Regions from separate parts of the Paeniglutamicibacter sp. NPDC012692 genome, predicted to be linked through region 3. Evidence: predicted binding sites of a transcription regulator. Region 3 holds the regulator's gene; each other region holds the start of a gene.
What was found. The regulator LexA, encoded in region 3, represses DNA repair genes until DNA is damaged. The targets are predictions, from matches to a motif close to TCGAACANNTGTTCGA.
Positions count from the first base shown of each region.

Region 1: a site for LexA is predicted at 2,695-2,710, ahead of ACFY5D_RS02710 (DNA polymerase III subunit alpha). Genes of this name have one in related genera too.
Region 2: a site for LexA is predicted at 4,408-4,423, ahead of ACFY5D_RS02525 (DUF222 domain-containing protein). Genes of this name have one in related genera too.
Region 4: a site for LexA is predicted at 5,397-5,412, ahead of ACFY5D_RS21120 (LexA family protein). Genes of this name have one in related genera too.

Region 1 is NZ_JBIBDE010000001.1:614,285-621,484, reverse strand. Features, by position in the region: gene ACFY5D_RS02730 (ATP-binding cassette domain-containing protein) at 1-117, opposite strand, end outside; gene ACFY5D_RS02725 (VOC family protein) at 164-604, opposite strand; gene ACFY5D_RS02720 (DUF6504 family protein) at 816-1,127, shown strand; gene ACFY5D_RS02715 (dihydrolipoyl dehydrogenase family protein) at 1,215-2,570, shown strand; gene ACFY5D_RS02710 (DNA polymerase III subunit alpha) at 2,830-6,405, shown strand; gene ACFY5D_RS02705 (hypothetical protein) at 6,491-6,754, shown strand; gene ACFY5D_RS02700 (glyoxalase superfamily protein) at 6,893-7,200, shown strand, end outside.
Region 2 is NZ_JBIBDE010000001.1:570,693-577,892, reverse strand. Features, by position in the region: gene aspS (aspartate--tRNA ligase) at 1-148, shown strand, start outside; gene ACFY5D_RS02545 (PadR family transcriptional regulator) at 1,425-1,748, shown strand; gene ACFY5D_RS02540 (hypothetical protein) at 1,805-2,923, shown strand; gene ACFY5D_RS02535 (hypothetical protein) at 2,948-3,685, opposite strand; gene dtd (D-aminoacyl-tRNA deacylase) at 3,950-4,393, opposite strand; gene ACFY5D_RS02525 (DUF222 domain-containing protein) at 4,643-6,379, shown strand; gene ACFY5D_RS02520 (replication-associated recombination protein A) at 6,631-7,200, shown strand, end outside.
Region 3 is NZ_JBIBDE010000006.1:253,453-260,652, forward strand. Features, by position in the region: gene hflX (GTPase HflX) at 1-1,400, shown strand, start outside; gene ACFY5D_RS19000 (ATP-dependent DNA helicase) at 1,393-3,399, shown strand; gene lexA (transcriptional repressor LexA) at 3,503-4,222, opposite strand; gene ACFY5D_RS19010 (LysM peptidoglycan-binding domain-containing protein) at 4,508-4,888, shown strand; gene ACFY5D_RS19015 (histidinol-phosphate transaminase) at 5,000-6,115, shown strand; gene hisB (imidazoleglycerol-phosphate dehydratase HisB) at 6,213-6,833, shown strand; gene hisH (imidazole glycerol phosphate synthase subunit HisH) at 6,834-7,200, shown strand, end outside.
Region 4 is NZ_JBIBDE010000009.1:50,923-58,122, forward strand. Features, by position in the region: gene ACFY5D_RS21090 (transglycosylase SLT domain-containing protein) at 1-361, shown strand, start outside; gene ACFY5D_RS21095 (hypothetical protein) at 361-921, shown strand; gene ACFY5D_RS21100 (AAA family ATPase) at 978-2,468, shown strand; gene ACFY5D_RS21105 (hypothetical protein) at 2,544-2,771, shown strand; gene ACFY5D_RS21110 (hypothetical protein) at 2,889-4,031, shown strand; gene parA (ParA family partition ATPase) at 4,110-4,760, shown strand; gene ACFY5D_RS21120 (LexA family protein) at 5,436-5,819, shown strand; gene ACFY5D_RS21125 (Y-family DNA polymerase) at 5,798-7,123, shown strand.

The DNA of each region.
Region 1 (7,200 bases), on a different contig from region 3:
CAACCCGTGTTCCAGGAGATGCCGGACCGGTGGCAGGGTGTGGGGCCATTCGTTGCGGGGCGCCGGGTTTTGCGTGCGTTCGGTGATCCTGCGAATGGGGAAACTGGAAATGTGCATGATGCCCGGAACGTTCTTTCCGTGGGAATGGGAGGAAGCGGCGGCGCTAGACGCCGGTAACGAACCCGTCCTCACCGATGCCGAAGGATGGGTTGTGGACGAAGTCCCAGCGGAAGCCGTCCGGATCCGCCACGCAGGCGCTCGTTCCGCCCCATTCCCTGGTTGTCGGGGCGCCGACGGACGTGGCACCCGCAGCCATCGCCTTCGCGTACAAGTCGTTGACCTCTTCAACGCTGCCGGCGTTGTGGCCAAGGGACATCGGGGGCGCTTGCACCCCGTGGCCCACATCCCCGTACTCTCCGGGCATCGAGGCGACGTTCCACAGGGCAAGCATGAGGCCGTGGCCTGCCTGGACGAAGAGGATTTCCCCGGGAATGTGGGAAACCTCGCGGAAGCCGAGGCCCTGGACATAGAAGCCGCGTGAGCGCTCAACGTCGCGCACGCCCAGGGTCAAGGCGGTGATCATGGGTGCTGGTACTGGAGTCATGGGCACGAGTCTATGCCCTCGGAATTGCCGAAAAGTAGATCTCAGGGCGTAAGTTGTCGTAGATATGTTCTAGTCTCACCTTGTATAGAACATAGTTTCTAATAAAATGGTTGAGTGCGCCATTGAATCCCGTGCGGCGCTGCTTCCTTGGGTCAGAATGGGTCCGGGGGCGGCGCCGCTTGGCGGTGTGGGGCGAGTGAGAGGTGGGGGCGTGGGCATTTTTACCCAGTCGATCGAGGTCGACTGCATACCGGCGGGGGTGCCGCTCCGCATGCGTTGGCAAGGGCGGGAATACAAGCTGGCCGCCGAGCCGGTGCGGTGGTTCCAGCGGCGCGACTGGTGGAAGGAGGAGCTGCGGGCCGAACGAGGCCGCGGACCGGGGCTTGTCGACTACGAGGTCTGGAGGCTGCAGGTCAGGCTCGCCGGGGTGGGCCCCCTGCGGACCTTCGAGGTCTCCCGCCAGGTCGAGACCGGAAGATGGTGGATCATCAAGATCCACGACGCCTGCGGGGAAAGTGCCTAGCCCCGTTCTCTGGCTGTTCGCCGGGGTAAGTGCGAGGCTGAAGGGCAAGGCATTGCATGGCGGATTCATGAACGCAGGAGTGGTCTTGTGGAGGAAATATTCGATGTTGCCATCATCGGCATGGGCCCCGGCGGGGAAGTTGCCGCCGATAGGCTGATCGCCGCCGGCAAGAAGGTTGTGGTGTTTGAATCGGAGCTCATTGGGGGTGAGTGCGCCTATTGGGCCTGCGTCCCCTCCAAGACGATCTTGCGGGGACCGGAACTCCGGGACGAAGCCGGGCGCACCGCCGGAATTTCGGGCGTCACACTCAACTGGCAGCAAGCCCGGGAATATCGCGACTACATGGCCAGGCATCTGGATGACAGTGCCGAGGCCGAGGGCTACCTGCGGCGCGGAGCCCAGGTTGTCCGCGCGAGAGCCGTCATCGCGGGACCGGGTCGAATTCAAGCCGACGGCCGGGAATACCTGACCGACCACATCGTCGTCGCCACCGGAACCGCGCCTATATTCCCTTCCTTCCCGGGAGCGGACCAAATCACCGCATGGGGCAACCGCGAGGTGTACACGCTCGCGGAGCTGCCGCAAGCGGTGGCCATCGTCGGCGGAAGTGCCGTTGCGCTGGAAACCGCCACCTTCCTGGTCGGATTCGGAGTGGACGTCACGCTGCTCAACAGGAGCCAGCGCCTGCTGGGCCGCGAGGAGCCCGAGGTTGCCGCGCTCGCCGAAGCCTACCTGCGAGAGTCGGGGGTGGATGTGCGCATGAACGGCTCGATCGCCAAGGGGCGAGCCGAGGGAGGGAGAAGCGTGCTGACGCTGGGTGACGGAAATGAACTGGCCGTGGACGCCGTCGTCTTCGCCACCGGACGGATCCCGCGCACCGAGGGGCTGGGCATCTCACTCGCCGGAGGGCTGCTGGATGACAAGGGGTACATGCAGGTGGATGAGCACTGCCGATCGGCCGAAGGGCTCTGGGCGTTGGGCGACGTCACCGGAATCATGCCCTTTACGCATGTCGCCAAATACCAGGGACGCGTCGTCGCCGACTGCATTCTGGGGAAGGAGCGAATCGCCGGCTACGGGGGGATCCCGCGCGTGGTGTTCACAAGCCCGGAAATCGCGGCGGTCGGACTTACGCGGGAGCAGGCCGACCTGATTGGCATTGAGACCGAGGCCGTCAGCGTGAACCTGCCCGAAACCCTCGCCCGGCCATGGACCTACGAGCAAAACCCGCGAGGGGACCTAGGTATCCTGATCGACCGTCGGCAACAGGTCATGATCGGCGCATGGGCCGTGGCGCCGCAAGCCAGCGAATGGATCCACCAGGCGGCACTCGCCATCAGGACGCACATCCCGCTTTCGGTCCTGCGCGACCAGGTCCCGCAATTCCCCAGCTACAACGAGGCCTACCTCGTGGCATTCGACAGGCTCGGGCACTCCGGGTAGGCACGCCCGGCGAAAAGAGGGCGCGGGTGCGCCATCTCATGCGAACCACATAATCCCTGATCACCGCCAAAGCCATGCGACACGAACGCACGCGGAGGGCAAATGTGTTCCAACGCGACTTGATTCGAATACATGTTCTAATATGATGGCTCTACCCCCTGCACGGCGGACGGCCCACGTTGCTCCCACACCGAAGCGACAAAAACCTTCAAACCCGCACCCAGCAAACGAAAGGGGCGCCGCGAAGGGAGGGACGAACATGCCCACGGGCTTCACCCACCTGCACGTGGCATCCGCCTTCAGCGCCCACTACGGAGTCTCCTGGCCCGGAGACCTTGTCCAGGCAGCGCTCGCCGACGGCGCCGACGCACTGGCCATCACCGACCGTGACGGACTCTACGGAAGCGTCAAACACCTCAAGGCCTGCATCAAACACGGGATGGACCCCATCCTGGGGGTGGACCTCGCAACCCTCGAACCCGCACCCCGGCCCGGCGACGGCAAGACACGCAACCCCCTGCGCGTTTCCGGGCGAATCATCATCCTGGCCAAGGGACACAGCAACGGAACCGGCTACAAGGCCCTCTGCCGCCTGGTCTCCGCCGCACATCAACCAACAACACCCGACGGGATACGCAAACAACACATAGGCATCACCCCCGGGGAGCTGGCAACCCACGCCCTCGACCCCGAGGGCGAACCACTGCTCACGATCCTGCTGGGACCAAACTCCGACGTGGGCCTGGCAACCCAACACCACCGCTACGACCAGGCCCGCACCCTCATCCACCGATGGCGCACACTCCTGGGGGAGAGAACACTACGGGTAGAGATCGTGACCCACCTCAACAACCCCGGGGAACGCCTCAGCACCGCACACGCCATCCGCATGCTCCGCTGCGCGGAAACGGCAAACATCGCCCCCATCCTCACCAACGCCGTCAGATACACCGAACCCGACGGAGCGGCAACGGCAGACGTCCTGGACTCAGCACGCGCCCTCACCTCCCTCGAAACCCTCAACGACATCCAACCCAACGGGCAAGGCTGGCTCAAGACCACGGGACACATGCGCCACCTCGCCGCGGAACTCGCCCGCGAGGCAACAAACCCCCGGATAGGGACAACACTCCTGCGCAACACCGCCGCGCTCGCCGACTGGGCACGCCTCGACCCCGTCAGCGACACCGGATGGGGAATACCCGTAGTGCCCGAATCCCACATCATCGGCATCACCGACGAACCCAACCGGGAACTCGCCGCACGCGCGGAAGCCGGCATCAACAGGCTCATCCCCGGGGAGGGCAACAACCCCCTGATGCGCCAACGCCTGGGGGAGGAGCTAAGCACCATCGCAGACCTCGGCTTCGCCCCCTACTTCCTCACCGTCGCGGAAGTCAGCGACATGATCACCCGCATGGGCATACGCTCCGCCGCACGCGGCTCCGGCGCCTCCTCACTGGTCAACTACCTCACCGGCATCAGCCAGGTAAACCCCATCACCCACGACCTGCTCTTCGAACGCTTCCTCTCCCGCGACCGGGCCACCTTGCCGGACATAGACATAGACGTCGAATCCGCCCAACGCCACAACATCTACCAAAAAATATTCACCCGCTTCGGCGCCGACCGTGTCAGCCTCATGAGCATGCAAAACGGCTACCGCGCCAGGGGGGCGGTACGCGACGCGGGAACTGCCCTCGGCATGGAGGAGGAAGACATCGACTCCATCGCCAAGCAACTCTGGCGCTTCTCCGCCTCATCCTTCCGCGACGCCCTGAACGAAAAACCCGAGCTCGCCCCCTTCGCAGACCGACTCGGCACCGAAAAACAACTCGACCTCCTCGTGGACCTCACCGAACGACTCGACCGGCTACCCAGACACATCTCCATGCACCCCTGCGGAGTCATCCTCTCCAACAACACGCTCCTGGACCGAACCCCTGTCCAACCCAGCGGACTAAACCTCCCCATGAGCCAATACGACAAACACGACATGGACCCCATGGGACTGCTCAAGCTCGACGTCCTGGGGGTACGCATGCAATCGGCCATCACCTACGCGCTCGCCGAAATCCAACGCATCCACCCGGACGCACAGGCAGTCGCCAAGGCGGGGGGACACCAAGGCAAACACCCGGGGGAAATCCCCGCCTACATCAAACCCAACGGAACCATCGACCTGGCCCTCGTCCCGCTCGACGACAAACCCACCTTCGAACTCATCCGCTCCACCCACACGCTCGGCTGCTTCCAGATCGAATCACCCGGACAGCGCGAACTCATCGGCAAACTCGCCCCCAGGGACTTCAACGACCTCATCATCGACATCTCCCTCTTCCGACCCGGACCCATGAAATCCAACATGGTCAAGCCCTACCTGGAAAACCGCCACGGATTCGCACCCGAGAAATATCCGCACCCAAACCTGCGACCCGCGCTCGCCGAGACCCACGGTGTCACGGTCTTCCATGAGCAGGTGCTGCGGATCTTCGACGTGATGACCGGTTGCGGGCTGGCCAAGGCCGATGTCTACCGCCGCCTCCTGGGAAGCGCGTCGGAGCCCCGGGTCGAGGCCTTCTTCCGTTCCATCGCCCAAGACCTCGGCTACCCGCTGGATGTCATCGACGAGGTCTGGCAAACGCTGGCGGCCTTCGGTTCCTTCGGGTTCTGCAAGGCCCACGGTGCGGCCTTCGCCGTGCCCACCTACCAGTCGGCCTGGCTGAAGGCCCACCACCCGGAGGCGTTCCTCGCCGGAATCTGGGAACACGACCCCGGGATGTACCCCAAGCGGCTGCTGGTGGCCGAGGCCCGGCGCATGGGTATCAAGATCCTGCCGCTGGACATCAACCGCTCGGCGGACGGCTACCGGGTGGAAAGGCTGGAGGGGCTGCTGCCGCCGGCGCAGCTGCCGGTGGTTCCCCGGGCCGTCGGCGCCATGCTGCCCGGGCGCTTCGGGATCAGGCTGTCGCTGCGCGGGATCCGCGGGGTCTCGGAGCGCGAGGTCAAGCGCGTTGTCGCCGGCCAGCCCTACGAATCGATTGCCGACGTGCGCGACCGTTCGGGGCTCACCCGCACCTCGCTGAACCACTTCGCCGCCCTGGGCGCCTTCGACTCGCTGCAGCGCACGGCAGGGCGGGGAAACCGCGCGGACCTGGTTGCCCACCTGCGCGGCGGGACGCACAAGCCGATGCCGCAGCGTTACCGCCCGATTCCCGGGCAGCTCGCCCTGCCGATGGGAGACCTGGACCTTGCCGCCATGGCCGTCGGGGCGGAGGAAACCCCGCTGGACGAGGTGGTGCGCACCGAGCTGGACCTGATGAGCCTCGATGTCAGTGCGCACCTGATGGAATCCCACGCCCCGCTGCTGGACTCACTGGGCGTCTCGCGCGCCGAGGACCTGTTGGCGATGCGCAACGGCACCGAGGTCCTGGTGGCCGGGGTCAGGGTCGCCACGCAGACCCCGCCCATGCGCGGAGGGCGGCGCGTGGTCTTCATTTCTGTCGACGACGGCACCGGCTGCGTGGATGCCACGTTCTTCCACGAGGCGCAGCAGCGTTGCGGCCCGTTGCTCTTCTCCACCCGGTTGCTGCTGATCCACGGGTTGACCCGGCGCACCGGACCGCGGGGAATCAGCGTCCAGGCGCTGGACGCCTGGGACCTGTCGCAGAAGGGCATGCTGCCGGCGCCGGGTTACCTGGATGATCCGGCCCGGGCCCGCGACGGGCGCGGCACCTTCCCGGGCAGGGAAACGCCGTCGCGGGGACGCGGGAAAACGCTGGCGCAAACCACGTTCGACGAGGGGCTGGACCAGCGCGGATACCTAGGGGCCTGAGAGGTGGCATTATCCGTTGTCGGACCGAAGCAGCCGTGTGATACTGGGGCTATCGGCGGACCGCCCTGGAACGGAGGCTGGCGTTGTGATCCCGTCAATGATCGTGTTTGGGCTTGTTTTCGGTCGCTGGTGGAAGCAGGCAATTATCGGCGGAGCGTTGCTCTGCTCGGTGCTCGTGGGCCTTGCCAGCGTGTTTGAAACCGGCGGTGTCTTTTCCTGGTCCCGGGTACTGGGTGCTGCGGCCTTGGGCGCGGTGAGTACCGCTTTCGGCGTCGCGATTCGCCAGATGCTCCATCAGCTAGTTGCCCGGATCCGGGTGGCCGGCAAATTCGGGGTCAAGCGCGCCTGATGTGCTTTCCGTCCGCCGACGCAGTTTCGGGGCCGGGCCTGGGGGACCGCCGCCGGTCGTTTCGCCGGCACGCCGCGAAGCATGGAAAATCGGCATGAGACCTGTTGCTTAGCCGGCGGCGGGACTAGCCTGTGCACCATGGATTGGAAACTAGAACTGGTATTTGTTCCCGTGTCGGATGTCGACCGGGCCAAGGACTTCTATGTGAACAAGGTGGGATTCAACGCGGACTACGATGAACGGCCCAACGACAAGATCCGTTTTGTCCAGCTGACTCCGCCCGGCTCGGCCTGTTCGATCTGCATCGGCGAAGGCCTGAACGATGCCGCACCGGGAACGGCACCCAGCATGCAAATGGTGGTCAGCGACATCCAGGCCGCACACGACCAGCTTGCGGCCAACGGGGTCGAGGTCAGCGACATTGACGTCCAGGACTGGGGGAGCTT
Region 2 (7,200 bases), on a different contig from region 3:
CATCGCCTTCCCGAAGACCGGTGGCGGATTCGATCCGCTGACCGCTGCCCCGGCACCGATTACGCCGCAGCAGCGCAAGGAGGCCGGCGTCGACGCGAAGCCGGAAGCCAAGAAGGCCGAAACGAACGAACCGGTAGAGGTCAAGTAGCCTTCAGGCCTGGTTTGACCCCGCAGGGCGGGGGAGGAGCGCCGATCCACACGGGTCGGCGTTCTTCCCCCGCCCTGCGGCGTTTCTGGCCCGCGAACAAGTCAAGCACTAGGTTCCACGGTCTGAAGCGGGGTGGGTGGCCGCTCCGGGTGCGCTGCATGGAACGGTCTTGGGACAGGAGAGGGCACCGGTAGGAAAATAATGGGGAAGAACTCTGAGGGGCATGCGGGAAGCGGTCCGAAATCAACGGGCCGATCCACGTGACACTTCGTTCACGCCACGGAAGGCCACGTGCGAGACAGCAAAAGTAGCGTGGATAACCATACAACTAAATAGTATCTAGATAAATTTTTGACTTAGTCAACCCTCTTGCGGCGCAAGTCAGGCAACCAAGCGCACGCCCAAAGAAAGGCCTGGAACGAAGCCCCCCGTGCCCGGCTCGCGCATTTGGTGCAAGTTCCTGGTCCAGGAGTCCTTGGCTGTTCTTCGCGGAGGGGGAGTGGTTCTCCGGGAACTTCTTTCCATCGGGATTGGATGTCGCTGGCATTATTGCGAACACATTGGAATGCGTGGCAGGTGGCGCATTGTTCGCTAGCAAGTTGAGGCGTGCCGTAGCGCGGGCCTGGGCTCTAGAAGGCATCGGCCGGAACAACTTGGCGGCTCCGGTCGATTTCGAATGCCTGTCCGGCGACGGGGCGACCGTTCCCGCGACGGCTTTCTCAGGCTGCCGCGGGAACGGCAGGGCATTAGTGGGAACGGCGATTCTCTTTGGTAGCCCATCGATGAGCGGCATCCGTGGATTCACGGTAGCTGCTGGTGTCGTTGAACATTGATACTTGCCGTCTGCCGGCACGCGGCGAGCAGTCGTTGGGGGCGCTGTAGGCGGGGAAGTGGGGCGGCTGCGGGCTTGTTCGGCTCCTCCTGCGGCATCCTATGCGTAAGCCGGCATTCGCCGGACCGCACGGGCAACGCTGCACTGACCGGATCAAGGCAGGAGAGTTCTTTTCGAGCCTGCCACCCAGAAGAATTCAAGCGCTCAAGACTCGCGAGCATCCAGAATTGCGCTACGAACACCGTGAACATGTGGACATCTTTGGTATCATTTATTATCTAGATAAATTTTTGACTTAGTTCGAACCTTGGCGGCGTACGTCAAGCAAGCATACCCACCACCAAAGAAAGGCCATGACATGAACCTCTTCATTGGCGGATTGCGTCGTCGGCAATATCCTGCCCTGCGTTCAATTGGCAGCGCGACGCCGGGGGAGTGGACCTCATGATCGAAGAGAAGAAGTTCCCTGGCAGCTGGCAGCGGGCGATGCTTCCCATGAGCCTGCTGGATGCGCTGGAAGCCGGCCCGAATCACGGGTACGCGCTGGCGCAGAGCCTTGAAGGGCGAGGTTTCTCACCCATCAAGGGATCGACGCTATACCCCGCTCTGGTGAAGTTGGAAGCTGCGGGCCTATTGGACAGCACCTGGGAAGACGGCGACGGTGCACCTGGCCGCAAGGTGTACACGCTCACCGGCTCCGGACGCGGCCACCTCGCGGCGCAGCGAGAACTCTGGTTCTTCTTCAAGGATGCAGTTCTGCGGGCCTGACCTAGTTCCTTGCCCCGAGTGTCGACGGCACGACAATTCTTTACGAGTAGGACGGCATGAAAAAACGAGACAAGCAGCCCGATCCATGGCTGTCCGAAGTGGAACTCTGGCCTGAGGCGTACCGCGAGTGGGCAGTACACGCCGCCGCCACGATGGTTCTCTTTGGCGCAGAGGAGGGGGCTGTCAGTCCCCGGCTGGCCGAGGTTCGTGAAAGTGTCTTAGCCAGCGGTCAAACACCGACCGCGCTTTTTGGCAAGCCCGAGGTGTTTGGTCGGACCGTCGGCAAACGCATGCGTCTACCTGCGGACGTATTGGAAAAGGATTTGCCCTTCCGGAGCATCATAGGCGGCGTCCAGGTGATGCTCCTGGCGTTTGGTGTAATGCTGATTGTTCTGGGGCTTTGGATTGGCATCGACGACGGTTGGAATACGCGTAGCGCGCAGGGTCAGCTGGTCGTGCTTTTCCCGCTGACCGCAGTATTCTGCGGGCTCGGCATCTGGGGATGGATCCTGCGCACGAGGGGCAAGCTTCACCTGGCGACGGCGTCATGGGCCGGAGCAATTACGGGAATCGTCGGAACGGTCGGCCTGGTTTCGTCACTGCCTGAGAACCTGATTCCAGCCCCGCCGAACTGGAGTATTCCCCTTGCCGGCGTTGTGCTCTTCGCCGCTGCACTTCTCATACGCGCCACGGCGCAGCCGCCGCTGGTCGATGACTCGAATTGGGGCGATTCCCATTGGTTTTCCCATGCGGAAAACCTGCTTCGCGGCCGGTACCTGTTCTCCCGAGCCCAGGCCAGCGAAGCGTTGCGTGAGGCAAAGGACCACCGTGAGCACACTGGACATGCCGCAACCCTTGCCGCGGAATTCGGAAACGTCGAGGTCTTCGCGGCTCAACTCGCCGCAATCAATCCGCCTGCCATCAGGCGAGGCGTCATTGCCAAGCGTGTGGGAATCCTGTTTGTGATGCTCTACTTTGCGGTTTTCTTCGTTTTTGCGCAACTGCTCGAGGACGGTTTGACCTGGCGAAGCGGACTGAACATCGCTGTCCTGATTGTGGCGGCTGTCGTTGTGGCCAAGTCATGGAGGCCGAATCAAATCAATGCCGACGCCAAAAAACTTAGGCAGCGCCGCATGGCACAGGCCCGGGCACTCGGATACGAGGACGACTGCTGAAACCAGCTGCGCGACAGTGGAGGGTCATGCACGCTTGCCATTGAGTACCTTGAGCGCGGCCGTTTGCTTTGCACCGCTACACGACGAGGCGTAGGCGCTGTTCGTGACCTTGATTCCTACGGCACGCGTCATACAGTCCGCATTGCGTTCCAGTCCGGTGAACCCCTTGCCGCCGTAGATCCGGTTCATCGCGGCAGCGAGCTTGTTCACGTTTCCCCTGTAGGCCCGGTACTGCCGCATGTGCATGCATTCGTGGGCGGTTACATAAGTCACCCGGCTGGCCGGCATGGAACTGCGCAGCAACACCACGTTGTTGTACCAGTCAGCCATCCCGTTGGAGTACCTGCCCAAACGCTTGTCGTTGATTCTTATCCCTGAGGACGAGCAGCCATACTTGTTCAAGACGGCCCGCGCCTTGGCGCGGAACTTCGAGGACGGTGTGGCGCCCTCGGGTCGGACCAAAAGGGCCGCATTTCCAGCACCCTGCAACCACGACGTGCCGGTCGCGCTTGCCAAACCGGATTGAGCCGGGGTTCTGGTTGGTGTGCCGCCTGTTGGCCCGATCGGCACGATGCCCAGGGCCTCAACCCATCTGGAGTGAACCGGGCTTAGTGCCACCTGTTGCCTTTGAGCTTGAAATGTATCCAGTTCTAAGGAGGGCGGCCGCGGATACTGGATCGGCGAACCAGTCTGGGGCATGTCTGTAGTCAACAGCAGCGCTGCGGCAAGCATCGCAGGGGCCAATGTTCTGGAGATATTCACGGCGAACCTCGAGTACCTATGGGATAGATGCTCCCCCCAGTTCAATTGGCAGTATGCGCCCAAATACCGGTTTCCGCACCCCTGGAACGGAAACCGCACGAGGTTCCGCGGTGGCCCACAGGATTCTCTCGCTGTGCCGCTAGTACCTACCGTGAGAACGTTCCGCGGCCGGGGCGCCTCTCTCCGCCCGGTTCGGGCTGCGTTCCCTGCTGCCGTCGGCGCAGCCAACGGCAGCTGCCCAAGCGCTACGTTTGATTCGGAAGGCTACGATCCCGGCAGGTCATCGGTGTCGACAATGAGCGTGTACGGACCGGAATTCACGAGCGAAACCTCCATCATCGCGCCGAACACTCCGGATTCCACGTGCGCTCCCAGCTCCCGCAGTTGCGCCATGAATTCCTCATACAACGGCTCGCTCACTGCGCCGGGTGCTGCGGCCGTCCAGCCCGGTCGTCGTCCCTTGCGCACATCCCCATACAGAGTGAACTGGCTGACGACCAGCAACGGTGCATCCAAGTCCTCACACGATTTTTCATCCGCCAGCATGCGCAGGCGCCAAACCTTGGCCGCGAGCTTTGCGGCCAAGGCCGGGGTGTCCTCATGAGTCACGCCGAGCAGTACCAGCAAGCCAGGCGAATCGATTTTGCCGACAACTTCTCCCTCGACTTCAACCGATGCGCGCGATACAACTTGCAAAACTGCCTTCATGACATCCTTAATTTTCGAAAATGGGATCGACCTTGGTCAGGGCATGCAACCAAAATGATGCCGGGTCGGTTCGCCTGGTGTGGCATACAAACCGCATGCCAACTTCGACTCTACATATACGCCATACCCACCTGCACCTTGGCACAAACGCTCCACGCGTGCGGACACCAGTTTGTTCAGGCACCAGATAGACCACTTTCCCCCACAGTTGCCCATTTCCGGCAACGCGAGACCCTCGAGAAGCGCAGAATGATGGGCATGATCACGCAAGCAAGAGGGTTGCCGGAGGCGGACGCCGACCCCGGAAAGCTGGGCAGGGACATGGCCATAGCCGTGCTCGGCCTGCGTGAACTGACGGTCCGTCTGACCGGGACATCATTGGATGCCGCGGCCAGTGCGGTCATGCTCGGCCTTCTCGAACAAGGGCACCGCGCCATCGCCTACGCCCAACTCGTGGCTACCTTCGACGCGGACGCCGCCCAGATCCACCGGCTTGACCCTGCAACGGCTCAACAAGTCGATGACTTGGTTGTCGATCCGCAGTCCCTTGTCGACGGAACCGTGGGTATCCCACCCGCGGTCATGTGCCGGGGCATGGCTCCACACCGCAATACGGTCGCGTATACCCAGGCCCACTTGCACATTTCGGTTTCAGAGGCCCGCCGCCGGCTCACCGGTGCCCGGCTGATGGTCGCTCCTATGCCCGCGCCGGAGGCAGCAACGGTCGGTCCGGAAAGTGCCCGGCCGCCCGAAGGCCCGCGCCCCAGTTACCCGGTATTGGCCGGCGCCGCCTCAGACGGTACTGCGGATGTCGGAAATCTCTCCCAACTGGCAGGGCGGCTCGAAGGCATGCAGCCACGCATATCGCCGCGGCCCGACGCCCGAATCATTACCACCGCGATCGAGGAATCGCTTGTCCACGAGGCACGGACGGGTGAACCCAAATCCTGTGGCAAGGCCCTGCAGGACTGGGAGGGGTTCCTGTCCGAGAACGGATCGCCCATCACCGATGACGAAATCCTCGCCAAGCGCGGCATGTTTTACCGCGGTTACAGGGACGGATGCGACGAGTTCCTGCTGCGCTGCGACCCCATGGATAGCGAAGTCCTCCTCTCCTTCGGCGAGGCTTGGAGCAACCCGCGGTCGCAAAAGCTGCCTCCAGTCTCCACGTCAACCGCGCAAACCCGAATGCCTCCCGCCGCTGCAACGAACGGCCGGCCCAAAACGCCGCTTTCAAGTACTCCTGTTTTCTGTCCCGCGGGAACCCCAGCCCCTGAATGGGCCATGGCGCCCGGGACCGACCCGCGAGACACGCCACTCAGCCAGCTGGATTGCGGGCTGCCCCCGCAGGGAGACCCCTTTGATGCGGGTGCCAGCGATCCACGCAACTCGCCGCAACTGCTGCTCGACGCAGTCATTGCCGCCTGTGCCGGTGTTCTCTCGGGTGACGACGTCAGCGATACCGGCGGGATGCACGTCAAGATCGGCGTGTTCATCGGCTACCAAAGCCTTCTTGGACAGCTGGAAGACGCAGGAATCACCAACCACGGCAAACCCATTTCAGCAGCAAACATCAGGCGGATGGCTTGCAACGCCGACCTGTTGCCGGCGGTGTTGGCCACCGATGGGGAATTGCTCGACCTCGGACGGGAGGCGCGTGGATTCAACAAGGCCCAACGCCGCGCCCTTGCGCTGCGCGACCGCGGCTGCACGGTTCCCGGCTGCAACAGATCTGCCGCGACCAGTGAAGCCCACCACGTCAAACCATGGCTCGAGGGCGGTGAGACCAGTGTCAGAAATGGCGCATTGCTCTGTTTGTATCATCATCTCCAGGTGCATGCCGGGTTGATCACGATGAAGATGATTGGCGGCGTTCCACATCTCATCGAACGCGCTGGCCAGCCGCGCGGTGCTCCCGAACGCAACCTCCATTGGCATCCGGAGCTTCGCACCGCTGGATACACGGCGCCGCTGTTTACGGACTGATGGAGCAACCTCATTCCCGGGCGGCCGATGTGCGAACGCATCGATTCTCCGGCGGGGCAGGTTCCGGCCTTGGGCGGGGGCCGCCGGTCGCGCCCACGCAGAACCTTGAGAGAAGCCAGATGGGTTTCCAGGGTTCCCGGAACACCACGACAAATCCCGCGCGTGCACCCTGAATGATCGGCCACTGACCATCCATTCGGAAAAAGCGTCAGATGGACAAATCACCAGACCGGCTGAACTAGGCTAGGGGAGTGAACGATCTTCTCAGTGCGTTGGATGACGACGAGGAAAACAACGACGAATATGTGCGCCCCCGCGCGCCCCTTGCGGTCCGCATGCGCCCGCGCTCGGTGGAGGAACTCGTTGGACAGCAGCACCTGCTCAAGCCCGGTTCCCCGCTGCGCCAGTTGGCCGGCGTTGATGGCCCGGGCCCCTCGGGTCCGTCCAGCATCATCCTCTGGGGACCTCCCGGCACCGGCAAAACGACCATCGCCCACGTCATCGCCCGTGCCCCGGGACGCCGTTTCGTTGAACTTAGCGCCATCACCGCAGGCGTGAAGGACGTGCGCCGTGTCATGGACCAGGCGCTGGAGGACCGCGACCTGCGCGGTCTCACCACGGTGCTGTTCCTCGACGAAATCCACCGCTTCAACAAGGCCCAGCAGGACGCGCTGCTGCCGGGTGTTGAAAACCGCTGGGTCGTGCTCGTCGCCGCAACGACCGAAAACCCTTCCTTCTCCGTCGTTTCCCCCCTGCTCTCTCGCTCGCTGCTGCTCACGTTGCGACCGCTGGAAGAATCCGACGTCGCCGGACTGATCACC
Region 3 (7,200 bases):
ACCTGACCCGGGAACATTCGTCTTTCGACGGCGCACAGGAGGATCTTGCCGAACGCCGGGCGCTCCGCCGCGTCGCGGGGCTGTCCACCGAACTCGAGGACGTCACAGAGGTCGAATACCGACAGCTGCGCCTCGAGCGCGTGGTGCTGGCCGGGATCTGGAACGAAGGCACCGCCCAGGACGCCGAAAACTCCCTGCGCGAACTCGCCGCCCTGGCCGAGACGGCCGGCTCCGAGGTGCTGGACGGCATCGTGCAACGTCGCGCCAAGCCGGACCCCGGAACCTTCCTGGGTTCGGGCAAGGCAATGGAACTGCGTGAGATCGTGGCCGCCACGGGCGCGGACACCGTCATCATCGACTCCGAGCTTTCCCCGTCACAGCGCCGTGCGCTCGAAGACGTCGTCAAGGTCAAGGTCATCGACCGGACCGCGCTGATCCTGGACATTTTCGCCCAGCATGCCAAGAGCCACGAGGGGCGTGCCCAGGTCGAACTGGCGCAGCTCGAATACCTCCTACCGCGACTGCGCGGCTGGGGCGACTCCATGTCGCGCCAGGCCGGCGGCCGAGTGGGTGCCGCAGGCGGCGGCATCGGCTCCCGCGGACCGGGTGAAACCAAGATCGAACTGGACCGCCGGCGCATCCGCGACCGCATGGCCAAGCTTCGCAAGGAAATCAAGGGAATGCTCCCGGCCCGGGAAGCCAAGCGGGCAAACCGGAAGCGCAACGAAGTGCCCTCGGTCGCCATTGTCGGCTACACCAATGCGGGCAAGTCCTCACTGCTCAACAGGCTCACCCAGGCCGGCGTCCTGGTGGAAAACGCGCTCTTCGCGACCCTTGACCCCACGGTGCGCCAGGCCGAAACCAGCGACGGACTGAACTACACGCTCACCGACACCGTGGGCTTCGTCAAGTCGCTTCCCACCCAGCTGGTGGAGGCGTTCCGTTCCACGCTCGAGGAGATCGCGGACTCCGACCTGATCCTGCACGTGGTCGACGCCGCGCACCCGGACCCGGAAGGCCAAATCCAGGCGGTCCGCACCGTGCTCAACGACGTCGATGCCCGGAACATCCCGGAAATCATCGTGTTGAACAAGGCGGATGTGGCCGATCCCTTCGTGGTGGAGCGCCTGCGCCAACGCGAGCCGAACCACGTGATTGTCTCGGCCCGCACCGGCGACGGCATCGAAGAGCTGCTGCAGAAGGTCAGTGCCGCAATTCCGCGTCCCGGCGTCCAAATGGAACTGATGATTCCCTACGATCGAGGCGACGTGGTCAACAAGCTCCACGGTGCCGAGGCCGAAATCCTCTCCATCGAACACACCGAAAACGGGACACGCATGATGGTCAAGGTGCGCGAAGGCATGGCCGCGGAAGTGGAGCAATTTAGTATTCATGGCTGAGGAATCAGAAGTCATCGCCCTGTTGGACGCTGCGGTGTCCGCGATGGGCGGGCAAAGCAGGCCGGGCCAGCACGAGATGGCAAAGCAGGTCGTGCGCGCCATGGAAACCGGCGAGCACCTTTTGGTGCAGGCCGGGACGGGAACGGGAAAGTCGATGGCTTACCTGGTTCCCGCGCTCGCGCACGCCCTGGACTCGGAAAAGCCCGTCGTGATTTCGACCGCGACACTGGCACTCCAGGCCCAAATCGTTGGACGCGACGTTCCGCGGCTCTTGAAGTCGCTGAAGAACGATTTGCCCCGCGAGATGGAGGTTGCCCTGGTCAAGGGCCGCTCCAACTACGTGTGCCAGTACAAGCTCGGCGGCGGCTACCCGGACGACGACGAGGGAACCCTGTTCTCGATCGAATCCGATGCCCCGGCCGCCGGCGGCTACTCGGACGGCCCGTCCTCCGCGCTCGGGCAGGAAGTCGTGCGGCTGCGCCAATGGGCCGAGCGCACGGAAACCGGCGATCGTGACGACCTGACCCCGGGCGTCAGCGACAAGGCGTGGCGCCAGGTCTCGGTCAGTGCGATGGACTGCCTCGGATCCCAGAAGTGCCCGATGGCCTCCGAATGCTTCAGCGAGATGGCCCGCGCCCGAGCGGCAGATGCCGATGTGATCATCACCAACCACGCAATGCTCGCGGTGTCGGCGTTCGAAGGCCTGGCCGTGCTGCCGGACTTCGACACCGTCATCATCGACGAAGCCCACGAGCTGCAGGACCGGGTGACAAGTTCGGTGACCCGCCCGCTCTCGGTCAACATGGTGCAGACCGCCGCGTCGGCGGCCCGCAAACATTGCGCGGTGGGCGTCGACTCGCTGAACCAGGGTGCCAAGGCGCTGCAGCGCAGCCTCGAAGGCGTCCCCACGGGCTTGATGGCCCGCGGCCTCAACGAGGAGCAGGAAGCCGCGATCAACCAGATCGCGGAGGCCGCCCGCGTGGTGCTCTCCGATTCGAAGCCCGAGGCCAACGCGCCCGCGGACGGCGGTCGGCAGATGGCACGTTCGCAGGTCATGTATCTGGTCGAGCAGTGCACCAAGATGCTTGAAATGACCGAGGAACGGGAAGTCATCTGGGCTTCGCGCCCGGGGCACTTCAGCCCGGGGGAGGGCTACGTCCAGCCCGACGAATCGAGCCAACCCACGCTGAATGTCGCGCCCCTGTCGGTTGCCGGCAAGTTGCGCGAAGGGCTTTTCGACGGGCGCACCGTCATCCTGACCAGCGCGACCCTGGCCATCGGCGCGGCCTTTGAGCCGGTCGCCGGTGCCTTGGGACTGGTCGGCGACGGCGCACCCACCTGGAACGGCGTCGATGTGGGAAGCCCGTTCGACTACCCCAAGCAGGGCATCCTGTATGTCGCCAAGCACCTGCCCAAGCCCGGGCGCCAGATGTCGCAGGAAATGATCGGCGAGATCGAAGACCTCATCAAGGCTTCCGGGGGAGGGGCCTTGGCGCTCTTCACTTCGCGTCGCGCCGCGGAGGAGGCGGCAGAGATCCTGCGTTCCAGGCTTGACGTGCCGATTCTGTGCCAGGGTGAATCGAGCATGAAGGCCTTGGTCGACCAGTTCTCCGCCGAGCCGGACACTTGCCTCTTCGGCACCATGACCCTGTGGCAGGGCGTTGACGTGCCGGGCAATGCGTGCCGCCTGGTGATCATCGACAAGATCCCGTTCCCACGGCCCGACGACCCGCTTTCCTCGGCGCGCAGCCGGGATGTCGCCAAGCACGGTGGCAACGGGTTCATGGCAGTGGCGGCGAGTCATGCAGCTGTCAGGCTGGCGCAGGGCGCAGGGCGCTTGATTCGTTCTGTCAACGACCGCGGCGTCGTGGCCGTCCTGGATTCGCGTCTGGCGACGGAACGCTACGGAAGCTTCCTGCGGGCCTCCTTGCCGCCGTTGTGGGCGACCCCCGACAAGCCGACGGTGCTGGCTGCGCTCGAACGCCTCAGCGAAGGCTAAATGCGGTGCGGCTCCCCGGGGAGTCCAAGAGTTGAAACATTAAATGAGTCAGGGGCCGGTCGTTGCGACCGGCCCCTGACTCATTGAAATACGTGTGGCTTCGCTAGATGGAGCGCATGACCGAAACGACCTTGCCCATGACCGTTGCCGCATCACCGAGGATCGGTTCGTAGCGGGAGTTCTGGGGCAGCAGCCAGGTGTGGCCATCGCGCTGGCGGAAGGTTTTCACCGTTGCTTCGTCGTCGAGCAACGCCGCAACGATGTCGCCGTTGACTGCCGTTTGCTGACGCCGTACGACAACCCAGTCGCCATCGCAAATAGCGGCGTCGATCATGGAATCACCGCTGACCTTAAGCATGAAGAGCTCGCCGTGGCCCACGAGCTGGCGCGGCAGCGCAAACACGTCCTCCACGGCCTCATCGGCGAGAATCGGGTTGCCTGCGGCGATTCGTCCCACCAGCGGGACCATTGCCGTGTCGGACGAGGTCGTCAGCTCCGAGACGTTCATGCCGTTCGCGGCCTTGAGCTCGGCCTGGCCGGACACCACTTCAAGTTTCGTGTCGGTCTTGAGCTGCAAGGGCAGCAGGATTTCCATGGCGCGCGGACGGCGGGGGTCACGACGGATGTAGCCAAGCTTTTCGAGCTGGCTCAACTGATGGGTCACGCTCGAGAGGCTGGCCAGGCCCACCGCGTCACCAATCTCTCGCATGGAAGGTGGGTAGCCGTTGGCACTGACCGAACGCTGGATTGTTTCGAGAACCTTTTTCTGGCGAATGGTCAGGCTCTTCGCGTCACGCCGAGGGGTTCGTTGTTCGGTCGTCATTCTTTGTGCCTCATCCCGATCGTCGGCGGTTGGCCCGCGCGTTCCGCAATTTGTCGGTGCGGAGTGATGAAGTGAATTCACCGTTCCACATCACTCATGTTAGTGGACGGAAGCGGCGCTTTCAAAGATTTGTTCGAACCGATCTGGACACGTGTCGTTGAAAAGTGCTAGAAATAACTTACGAACTACGAACACATATTCGAAAGACGTGTTCGAACAATAGAAGCTTGTTCGATTCGTGGCCCGCTCGCACCGGCCCGTCGTACTCAAAGGAAAGGCAAAGACATGGCAAGCACTGCTCTCTCGGCCCCGCTCCACCTCGTTCCAGACCCCATCGCCTACCACGCCCCGCAGGAGGCGCCGCTGCGGCTGACCCGTCGGGGGAAATTCGTATTGATCGCCATGCCGATCTTCCTGGCCAGTCTGGGCGTTCTCATGCTCCTGGGTTTGTTCCTTTCGCCGGCCAAGGCCTCGGCCGATGTGCCGCTGGGTGTCGACGCCGTCAGCGTCACCGTCATTGAGGGCGATACGCTTTGGGGGCTCGCTCGCGAGTTCGCGCCTCAGCTGGACCCACGCGAGGCGGTGCGGCAGATCACCGAAATCAACAACCTTGAGGGAAGCGTCCTGTTCCCGGGGACCGAGATCTACGTTCCAACGGCACGGTAACTGCCGCGCTACTGACGGCGGGTGTGACCCGCGCGTCATTGAAAACCGATTGTTACCCCGTTCCACATTGCTGATTCTGATGCCGTGGACCGCGCGCCCTAGACTTATGGGGTGAATGAACGGCTAAATCGCCTGGCAAAATTGCCCCTGCGAGAGAATCTTCAAGGTCTTGAACCTTACGGCGCACCGCAAATCGACGTTCCAATCCAGCTGAACGTCAACGAAAACACGCATCCGTTGCCAGAGGCCGTTCATCGCGCGATCGTCGAAGAGGTATCCGCAGCCGCGCTGGGACTCAACCGCTACCCGGACCGTGAATTCACCGAATTGCGCGAGCGCCTGGCCTCCTACCTCGGCCACGACCTGACCGCTGAGAACATCTGGGCAGCAAACGGATCCAACGAAGTGTTGCAGCAAATCCTGCAGGCATTCGGCGGGCCGGGTCGCACGGTCATGGGATTCCCTCCCACCTATTCGATGTACCCGCTGTTGGCCAGCGGAACCGACACCACCTACATTGCCGGTGTTCGATCCGAGGGCTATGCCCTGACCGCGGCCGACGCCGCGGAGCAGGTGCGGGCCTCGGCGCCCAACATCGTTTTCCTCTGCTCGCCAAACAACCCGACGGGCACGGCCCTGGGCCTGGATGTGGTCGAAGCCGTCTACGAGGCAGGCGTTGCCAGCAACGCCATCGTCATCGTGGATGAGGCTTATGCGGAATTCGCGCACAACGGAACCCCGTCCGCGTTGTCGCTGTTGCCGGGCCGCGAGCGCTTGATCGTCTCACGCACCATGTCCAAGGCATTCGCCCTGGCCGGTGCCAGGGTCGGTTACCTCGCCGCAGCTCCGGAGGTCACCGACGCGATCCGCCTGGTCCGCCTGCCGTACCACCTTTCCGCGGTGACCCAGGCAACGGCCAACGCCGCGCTCAAGCACGTCGAGGCATTGCTGGCCAACGTCGAGGACATCAAGTCCCAGCGCGACCGGATCGTCAACGAGCTGACCCGCATGGGCCTGAACCCTGCGTCCTCCGACTCGAACTTCGTGTTCTTCGGCGGCCTGGAAAACCCCCGGTACATCTGGGAGGGCCTGCTCGAAGCCGGAGTTATCATCCGCGACGTCGGCATCCCCGGCCACCTGCGTGTCACGGCCGGCACCGAAGCCGAAACCACGGCATTCCTGGTCCGCCTGGAAGAACTGCTCAATCAGGGTCCGCACGGGCACTAACGCTAAACTCATAGGTGCGGGGTTGCGCCGGACACATCGGTGTCCCCAGTCCCGTGTTTCACATCCTCGTCTAAACGCCTGATCAAAAGGAATGTGCATGTCTGCCGAAAAACTCACGGGTCGTCGCGCTCGCCTCGAACGCACCACCAGCGAGTCCTCCGTTTTTGTCGAACTCGATTTGGACGGCACCGGCCGCTCAGAGATCAGCACCAGTGTTCCGTTCTACGACCACATGCTGACCGCGCTTTCCAAGCATTCGCTGATCGACCTCACGGTGCGTGCCACCGGCGACACCCACATCGACGTGCACCACACCGTTGAGGACGTTGCCATCACCATCGGCGAGGTCCTGCGCACCGCGCTGGGCAACAAGGCGGGCATCCGCCGCTTCGGCGAAGCCACCGTTCCGCTCGACGAGGCACTGGCAAACGCCGTTGTCGACATCTCCGGACGCCCCTACCTGGTGCACACCGGCGAGCCCGCGGGCCAGGAGTACCACCTCATCGGCGGCCACTTCACCGGTTCGCTGACCCGCCACATCTTCGAGGCCCTCACCCTGCACGCCCAGATCTGCCTGCACATGACCGTGATCGGCGGCCGGGACCCGCACCACATCGTCGAGGCCCAGTTCAAGGCCTTCGCCCGCGCACTGCGCGAGGCCGTGGAGCCCGATGCCCGCATCGGCAACGCCATCCCGTCCACCAAGGGTGCGCTGTAAATGGCAGATCGCAAGAAGGTCACGGTTCTTGACTACGGTTCCGGCAATGTCCGCTCCGCCGTGCGCGCACTCGAGGCGGCCGGTGCCGAGGTAACGCTCTCGGCCAAGCCCGACGACATCCTCAACTGCGACGGGCTCTTTGTCCCGGGCGTCGGCGCCTACGCCGCCGTCATGCAGCAGCTCAACGACGTCGGAGCCATCCGCTGGATCGGACGCCGCATCGCCGGCGGCCGCCCGGTCCTGGGCATCTGCGTCGGGCACCAGATCTTCTTTGAAGAGGGCGTCGAACACGGCGTGCGCACCCCGGGCATGGGCGAATGGCCGGGCACCGTGGAGCTGCTCAAGGCACCGGTCGTCCCGCACATGG
Region 4 (7,200 bases), on a different contig from region 3:
CGGTTCGGAGCCGTTCTTCTACGCACCCACCGACATGAAAATCACCTACGTCAGCGTCGGCTCCCCGGACAAGCTTTACGGATTCTACGGCAACTACCTCTTCGCGCAGATGACCGAAGCCCCCTACCTGGTCTTTGAGTTCCACGAGGCCATGGATCATTCGCTGCTCGTCAAAACCGGCGACGTGGTGACAAAGGGAACCCCACTGGGAAAGCCCGGTGCCACCGGAAATTCCAGCGGCATTCATGTGCACTTCCAAATCAACGACCCCAAAACCTCCGTGTTTGATCGCCCGGCGGTCAACAACGGAAAAACCATCGACCCACTACCGATCCTTCGACAGCAAAAGGTGAATATCTGATGAAACTAAAACCACTCATGATCACCTCAGCACTCGTTGGAATCACGCTGAGCCTGGCCGCATGCAGCCCGCCCGACAACGCACCTGGACCGGCGCCAGCCAGCACGCCAGATCCAACCGCGACGGCAGCGCCTGGCCCGGGTTCCGGGGTGCACGAGGAAGGCCACGCCAATGAAGATCCGGCAAAGGTTGCCCTTGCGCTCGAGGCGGCCAAGATCATGACGACCTGGAACCCGGCCAAGGACTTCAACCGCACCGATGCAGAAATGCGCGCCCGCAAACTCATGACCGCAGAACGAGCGAAAGAAGTCATCGCCCCCGAGCGACCGGCAACCGGCGAGGAATGGTTGAACGCAGCCGCCAAGAAAGCGACCAGCCAACCCACCGTCAAAATCGAAACCGCGCACCACGAGCAAAACAGCATCGCCGTCAATGCAACCTGGCAATGGGTCACCGCAGATGGGGAGACCTGGGCAGGGGAAGGAAAAACAACGTTCTTCTTCACCTTCACAGACAAAGCCCCCTACCAAATCAGGGACTACACCGCCTCCGGCCAGTAACCCCCGAGAAGCCCCATCCATCAAGGTTTCACTCCTTCACAGAAAGTGAGAACACCATGAGCACCACCGGAAACATCATTGAAGCCACCGTCAACGCGGACGGAACAGCCACGGTCACCATTGAGGATCAAACCCACGACTTCGAGGCGACCAACGAAGAGGAAGCACGAGCCAAGACCCTGGCCCTCGTGATCGCCCACGCGGCCAGCCAGGGCGCGCCCGTGCGGGCCCTCATGACCGACGAGCAAGGAACCTGGCCCGTCAAGGTCCACCCGGACGGCACCGTGGACGCCGACACGGAAAATGTTCCCCGGGTAGTCCACGAGGAACCGTCCGAACCCACCGCTGCGCCGATCCGCAAGCGACAGAGCACCCCCGCGGACCCCTCCCCGGCCACGGAAATAGAACAGCCGACCACCAGCCCCCAGCCGGTTCCCGGCGCAGATACAGCCCCCCAGATTTCCGCGCCCGAAGCAACCGCACCCGAAACAAACGCGCCACAGGCGCCCGCCACGGGAAATCAGGCGGCAAACCCCTTCGCCCGGAAATCATCCACCCCGAACGCCAACGGCACGGGTCAAGCGCAGCAACCGGCCAGCCCCGGCACGCGTCGCGAGGCCCGCCAAAGCTTCCTGACCAAGGAACAGGTCGAAGAACCGGCCTCCAAGGGATGGCGCGGCAGCCTCACCCGCATGGGAATGCGCATGGCTCCCAGCGAGGATGAACGGGCCGAACGGGACGATGTGCAGGCCGTCAGCCAACACTGGCCAGGGCCACGCACCATCGCCATCGTGAACGGCAAAGGAGGCGCAGGAAAGACCCCAACCACCGTACTTCTGAGCGCCATCTTCGCCCGCTACGGAGGCGCAGGAGTGCTCTCCTGGGACAACAACCAAACCCGGGGGACCCTAGGCTGGCGCACCGAGCAGGGCCCACACGAGGCAACCTTGCTCGACTTACTCCCCCAGTCAGAAAAGTTATTGGGCACCGGGGCGCAGTCCGCAGACCTGGCGCACTTCGTGCACCACCAAACCCGGGACAAATTCGATGTGCTGCGCTCCAAGCCGATGGCGCTGGCACACGAGCAACGCGTGGAGCCGGCCGACGTGGACGCCATCCACGCCGTAGCCGCCAAGTACTACCGACTGATCTTCATCGACAGCGGCAACGACGAATCAGACCCCATGTGGTTGCGCATGATCGACCTTGCCGACCAGATCGTCGTGGCCACCACAACCCGCAACGACCACGCCGAAGCCGGCGCACTGCTCCTGGAAGCGCTGGCAGAGCGCAACGAACACTCGGCGAGGCTCGCCCGTGAAGCCGTGGCAGTCATTTCGCAAGCAGACCCCAAGGCCACTCGCGCCGATTTGGAACACGTGGCCAACGGCTATGAAGCCCTGGTGCGGCAAGCTGTGCAGATCCCCCATGATCCGGCACTTGTTGACGGTCAGATTTCCTACGAAGCGCTACGTCCTTCAGCGCAACGCGCTTGGCTTGCCGCGGCTGCCGCCGTGGCCAATGGTTTGAGCACGAATCGGCGGTGATGACTTGGGTAAATATATCGCGACACACCGGATGGAGTCCTTGGTGCAGTTATTTCTGAAATGTAAATTGCTTCTATGGGTAATCTAACGCGCAGCAGAGTCGGGCGTCCTTCCAAGGGCGACCGGCATGTATTCACGACCCGTATTCCCACCTCGCAGGCTGAGAAGATTTTTGCCGTTGCCAAGGCACAGGGAATTTCTGCCAGTGACTTCATCGCGGACATAGTCCTCGAACAGTTGGGCACTATCGACATTGCAGCACTTGACAGTCAAACGGAGTTGCCGATCAAGCACGCTTCTTAAATAGAAGAAGGCCCGTACGAGACGGGCCTTCACTCAAGTAATTTAGCTATTCGCCCCATGTTCTTGGCGGGACCGGGTGAATAGCTCTCACAAACACACCCTTTTTCAAGGAGCCTTGTGTCTGCTATTTTACACACACTTGCGCAGGAACCAACACCTGCTATTTACCGCAAACGACGTGTCTCTCGGCACAAAGAGACCACACGCGATGTTGTGCTACGCGCTGTGCCTACCGGTTCTGCCAGGGCAGCACACGGGAATGACGTTCTGCGCGCCTTAGCAGATACCCCAGAATTCGCCCGTTGCTACGCATCATCACGCAAGACACTGCGCAATACGCTCGGCGCGCTAATCCAGCGCGCCGACTACGAATCCATGACCACCCGCCCAGGATGGCAGTACCTATGTGAAATCGTTGGCGTAAGCCGACGGACCATCGCACGCGCACTCAAAACCTTGCAGACATGGGGCCTACTTGGCGTCGTCGCCAGCGGACGCAGCGCCACATACGCGACGGTCGGGCCAGACGGAGAACGCACCAACGAAGCCGCTGTTTACGTACTTTGCACGCCGTCCCCCCTGCACGTCGTCAAACCAACCACCTCTGATGGTGTTGAAGAATTTGGCACCCCTCCCGCCCTAGGCGGTTCTCACCTTAAGAACTTAAAAGAAACCCATACACGCGCGCGAGAAAACCACTTTGAAGGAACGGCTACGCCGTCTGAATATGAAACCGGCGGCTCCGCCGCACCTACTCACCAAACGCCCTATCGTCCAGAACTCAATTGGCCCACCCACAAAACGACAGCATCGACAAAGCAGCGTCTTTCCGCAGCTTCGGAGCTCCGTCGCCGCATTTTCCTCTTGCGTCCAATGAGCTCCAAAGATGTGGCATCCGTCGTTCGAGATTTCCTGATCGCTGGTTGGACCGTTGCGGATCTCCACCATGCCCTCGATTTCCAACCCACCGGTGACCCGTGGCCATACTCGGGTATCCCCCTCAGCGACTCCGCCCCACGTCTTAGAGGGTGGATGCGCAAGCGTCTTTCCGCGTGGCGGACGACCGCTGGCGAACCTTTCCGATCACGTGATCAACGATCGAGCGTCGAGGCGTTGGAACGCCGGGCACAAGCCGTTCGTACGACCGCCCGCTTGCGTCAAGAACGTGAGGAACAAGCGAACCGTATTGGCCAGGACTCCCCCGCCAAAATCGTGGCACTTGCTCAGATCCGAGCGTTGCGCACAAGAAAATATGAGTAGTTACTCATTTACTCATGATAAGGTAATGAGTAACGCATCATTTACTCATCCGCTCACTAAGCAGGCCGAAGGAGACTCATGAAAACCATCGCGGTACTGAACCAAAAAGGTGGAGCTGGCAAAACAACGATCGCCACTCACTTGGCCACCGCGTTACAGCACTCAGGCCATAGCGTCTTGCTTATCGATTCTGACCCGCAAGGCAGCGCTAGGGACTGGGCCGCTGTGCGGGAAGAACACCCCATCTCCGTTGTAGGCATGGATCGACCCACCATCGAGCGCGACGTGAAGAGTCTCGCGCCAGTGGACTTTGTCATCATTGACGGCGCTCCCCAGGCCAGCGACCTGGCTGTATCGGCCATTAAGGCATCAGACTTCATCCTCATCCCGGTCCAGCCCTCGCCATACGACATTTGGGCGACCGCAGACCTGGTGGACTTGGTCAAGCAGCGGATTGAGATTACCGATGGAAAGCTGCAAGCCGCATTCATCGTCTCCCGCGCTATCACGGGATCAAATATCGGGAAGGAAATTTCCGTGATCCTGGAGGACTACGAGTTGCCGGTCCTCACCACCAAGATCCACCAACGCGTTGACTACCCCGGCACTGCGGCCGGCGGATCAACGGTAATTGAAGATTACCCACGCTCAGAAGGCGCTCGGGAAATGATGGAACTCAGCGCAGAAATTGTGTCGCTCTTGAATGAACATGAGGCAGTAAGCAAATGAGTGCAAAGAGAACAGGGCTCAGCGCGGGACGCCCAAGTGTAAAGTCGGAATCGGAGAAAGCCCGCCTAATGGCAAGTCTCAATGACGTGACTCCTGCAGAGCCTATGGTTCGCGTGAACTTTGAGCTGGCCCAAAGCAAACACACCAAGCTGAAAATTCACGTTGCTCGCAGCGAACACAAAAGTATCCGAGACTTCCTCACCGCATACATTGATTCACTCCCTGATGAGTAAGTGAGTAAATACTCATACCATCACCGGCATGGCCAGAAGCAAACCGCTTCTGTACTGTTGAGACAGCCAAATACTTGCCCTTCGGCAAACAGTGTTTCTTTCATGGGAACAACCCGCGGCCCCCCGGCTTTGTCTCTGGGGGGTCGCACTTTTTTGTTCTACCCACGCCGCACAGACAGTAGCCGCTCCCCCGCAGCCAGAGCATTTACGAGCTCCGCATACGCATCATCGTATTGTTCGGCTTCAATGCTCGTTTCCCTAACGCCCTTCTCGGGGCTGCTCACTACTTCGATGGTTCCAATGAGTTTCACCATCCAAGGGTAAGGCAGAGCAAAGCGTGGGTAGCGGACGTATCCTTATGTAGAACTAAATTTCTATAAATTGGGGTGCAATGATGACTGTGCAGAACATACGTTCCATAGATGGTGACAGCGACCAAACCATGCTGCCGGTCGCCGAGACCTCCGTGGCTGCTGGCTACCCATCTCCGGCCCAAGACTACTTCCTTGGGTCCATCAACCTCAGCGAGCACCTCATCCACGACACCACCAGCACCTTCATCGTTCGCGTGTCGGGCCATTCCATGCAGGGCGCCGGGATCGCGGACGGGGATGAACTCATCGTGAACCGAGCCCGCAAACCCGTTGACGGTTCCGTGGTGGTGGCCATCCTGGACGGCGAAATGACCGTCAAGCGTCTACGCCTCACTCCGCAAGGAGTCGTACTGCAAGCCGAAAGCCCGGACTATCCAGATCTTGCAGTGGGGGAGCTGGCTTCCCTCACTGTGTGGGGAGTTGCCGAAACATGTCTGCACCGTCTGAACTAGGTGCTTTTCCGTTAAACGGGAGCTCGCAAGATTACATTGCCCACGTGGACGTGAACAGCTTCTACGTGAGCTGCGAACGGGCATTTGATCCAACGCTCATTGGCCGGCCGGTCATCGTGTTGAGCAACAACGACGGCTGCGCCGTCGCACGCTCCGACGAGGCAAAAGCCCTGGGCGTGGAAATGGGTGCACCCTGGTTCAAGCTGGAAAGCGACGCAACCTTCCGCGGGGCGGGACTGGTCGCAAAATCGAGCAACTACGAGCTCTACGGCGACCTGAGTTCCCGCGTGATGCAGCTGCTGGGGCGGCACTCGGCATGGGTCGAGGTCTACAGCATCGATGAGGCATTTCTCGGCGTCCGAGGCACGCTGTCTGAGCTGCAAGACCTTGCACGACGTATGAAACAGGACGTGATGGATCATCTTGGATTGCCGGTTTGTGTGGGGATAGCTCGAACAAAAACCCTAGCCAAGCTGGCTAACCGTTGCGGCAAGAAATTTCAGAACCTTGATGGTGTCTGTGTGTGGGAAGCCGTTACCTTGGCTGACCGCGAGCAATTGCTTGGACAGCTGAGTACGGTGGAGACATGGGGGATAGGTCCGCGCCTCACCAAGCGCCTCAACGGCCTGGGGATCTGGACCATGAAAGACCTTCGTGATGCTGACGCGGTGATGCTACGGAATAGGTTCTCCATCGTCATGATGCGCACCATCCTGGAATTGCGCGGCATACCGTGCATCCCCATGGAGGAAGAACACGAGATCAAGGACCAGCTGATTTTCAGCAGATCCTTCTCCACCCCCATCACCGACACCCACGGCATGGAACAGGTCCTAGGGATCTATGCCCAACAGGCCTCCGCACGCCTGCACAAGCACCAACGCCAAGCCAAGGTGCTCAGCGCCTGGGCGATGACCAGCCACTACAACACCAAGGACAACCACCAGCCGGCCGTCACCATTGCCCTGCCCGGCCCCACCGCAGATCCGCTGCTGTTGACCCGCGCCGCCAAGGAACTGCTTCCCCAGATCATCAACGGCATCAAATACGCACGCGCCGGAATCGTGGTGACCGACCTTCGCCCGACCGGAACCCAGGAAACGTTCGATCCCTTCGTGAACCCCCACGAGGCCAAGGAAATCGGCCCGCTGATCCAGAAGATTAAACAGCGCCACGGCGCCAACGCCGTGGGCCTCGGTCTGGCCGGGATGAAGGCCGGCCCCGAGTGGACGATGCGCCGGGACATGATGTCACCGCGCTACACCACGCACTGGGACGAACTGCTGATCGTGAAGGCTAGCTAGCGGCTCACGCTTCGGGCTGGTGCTTTTGGGTACCAACGATTGTATTTGCGGCTCCCCAGCTCGCGTCAATGGCGTCT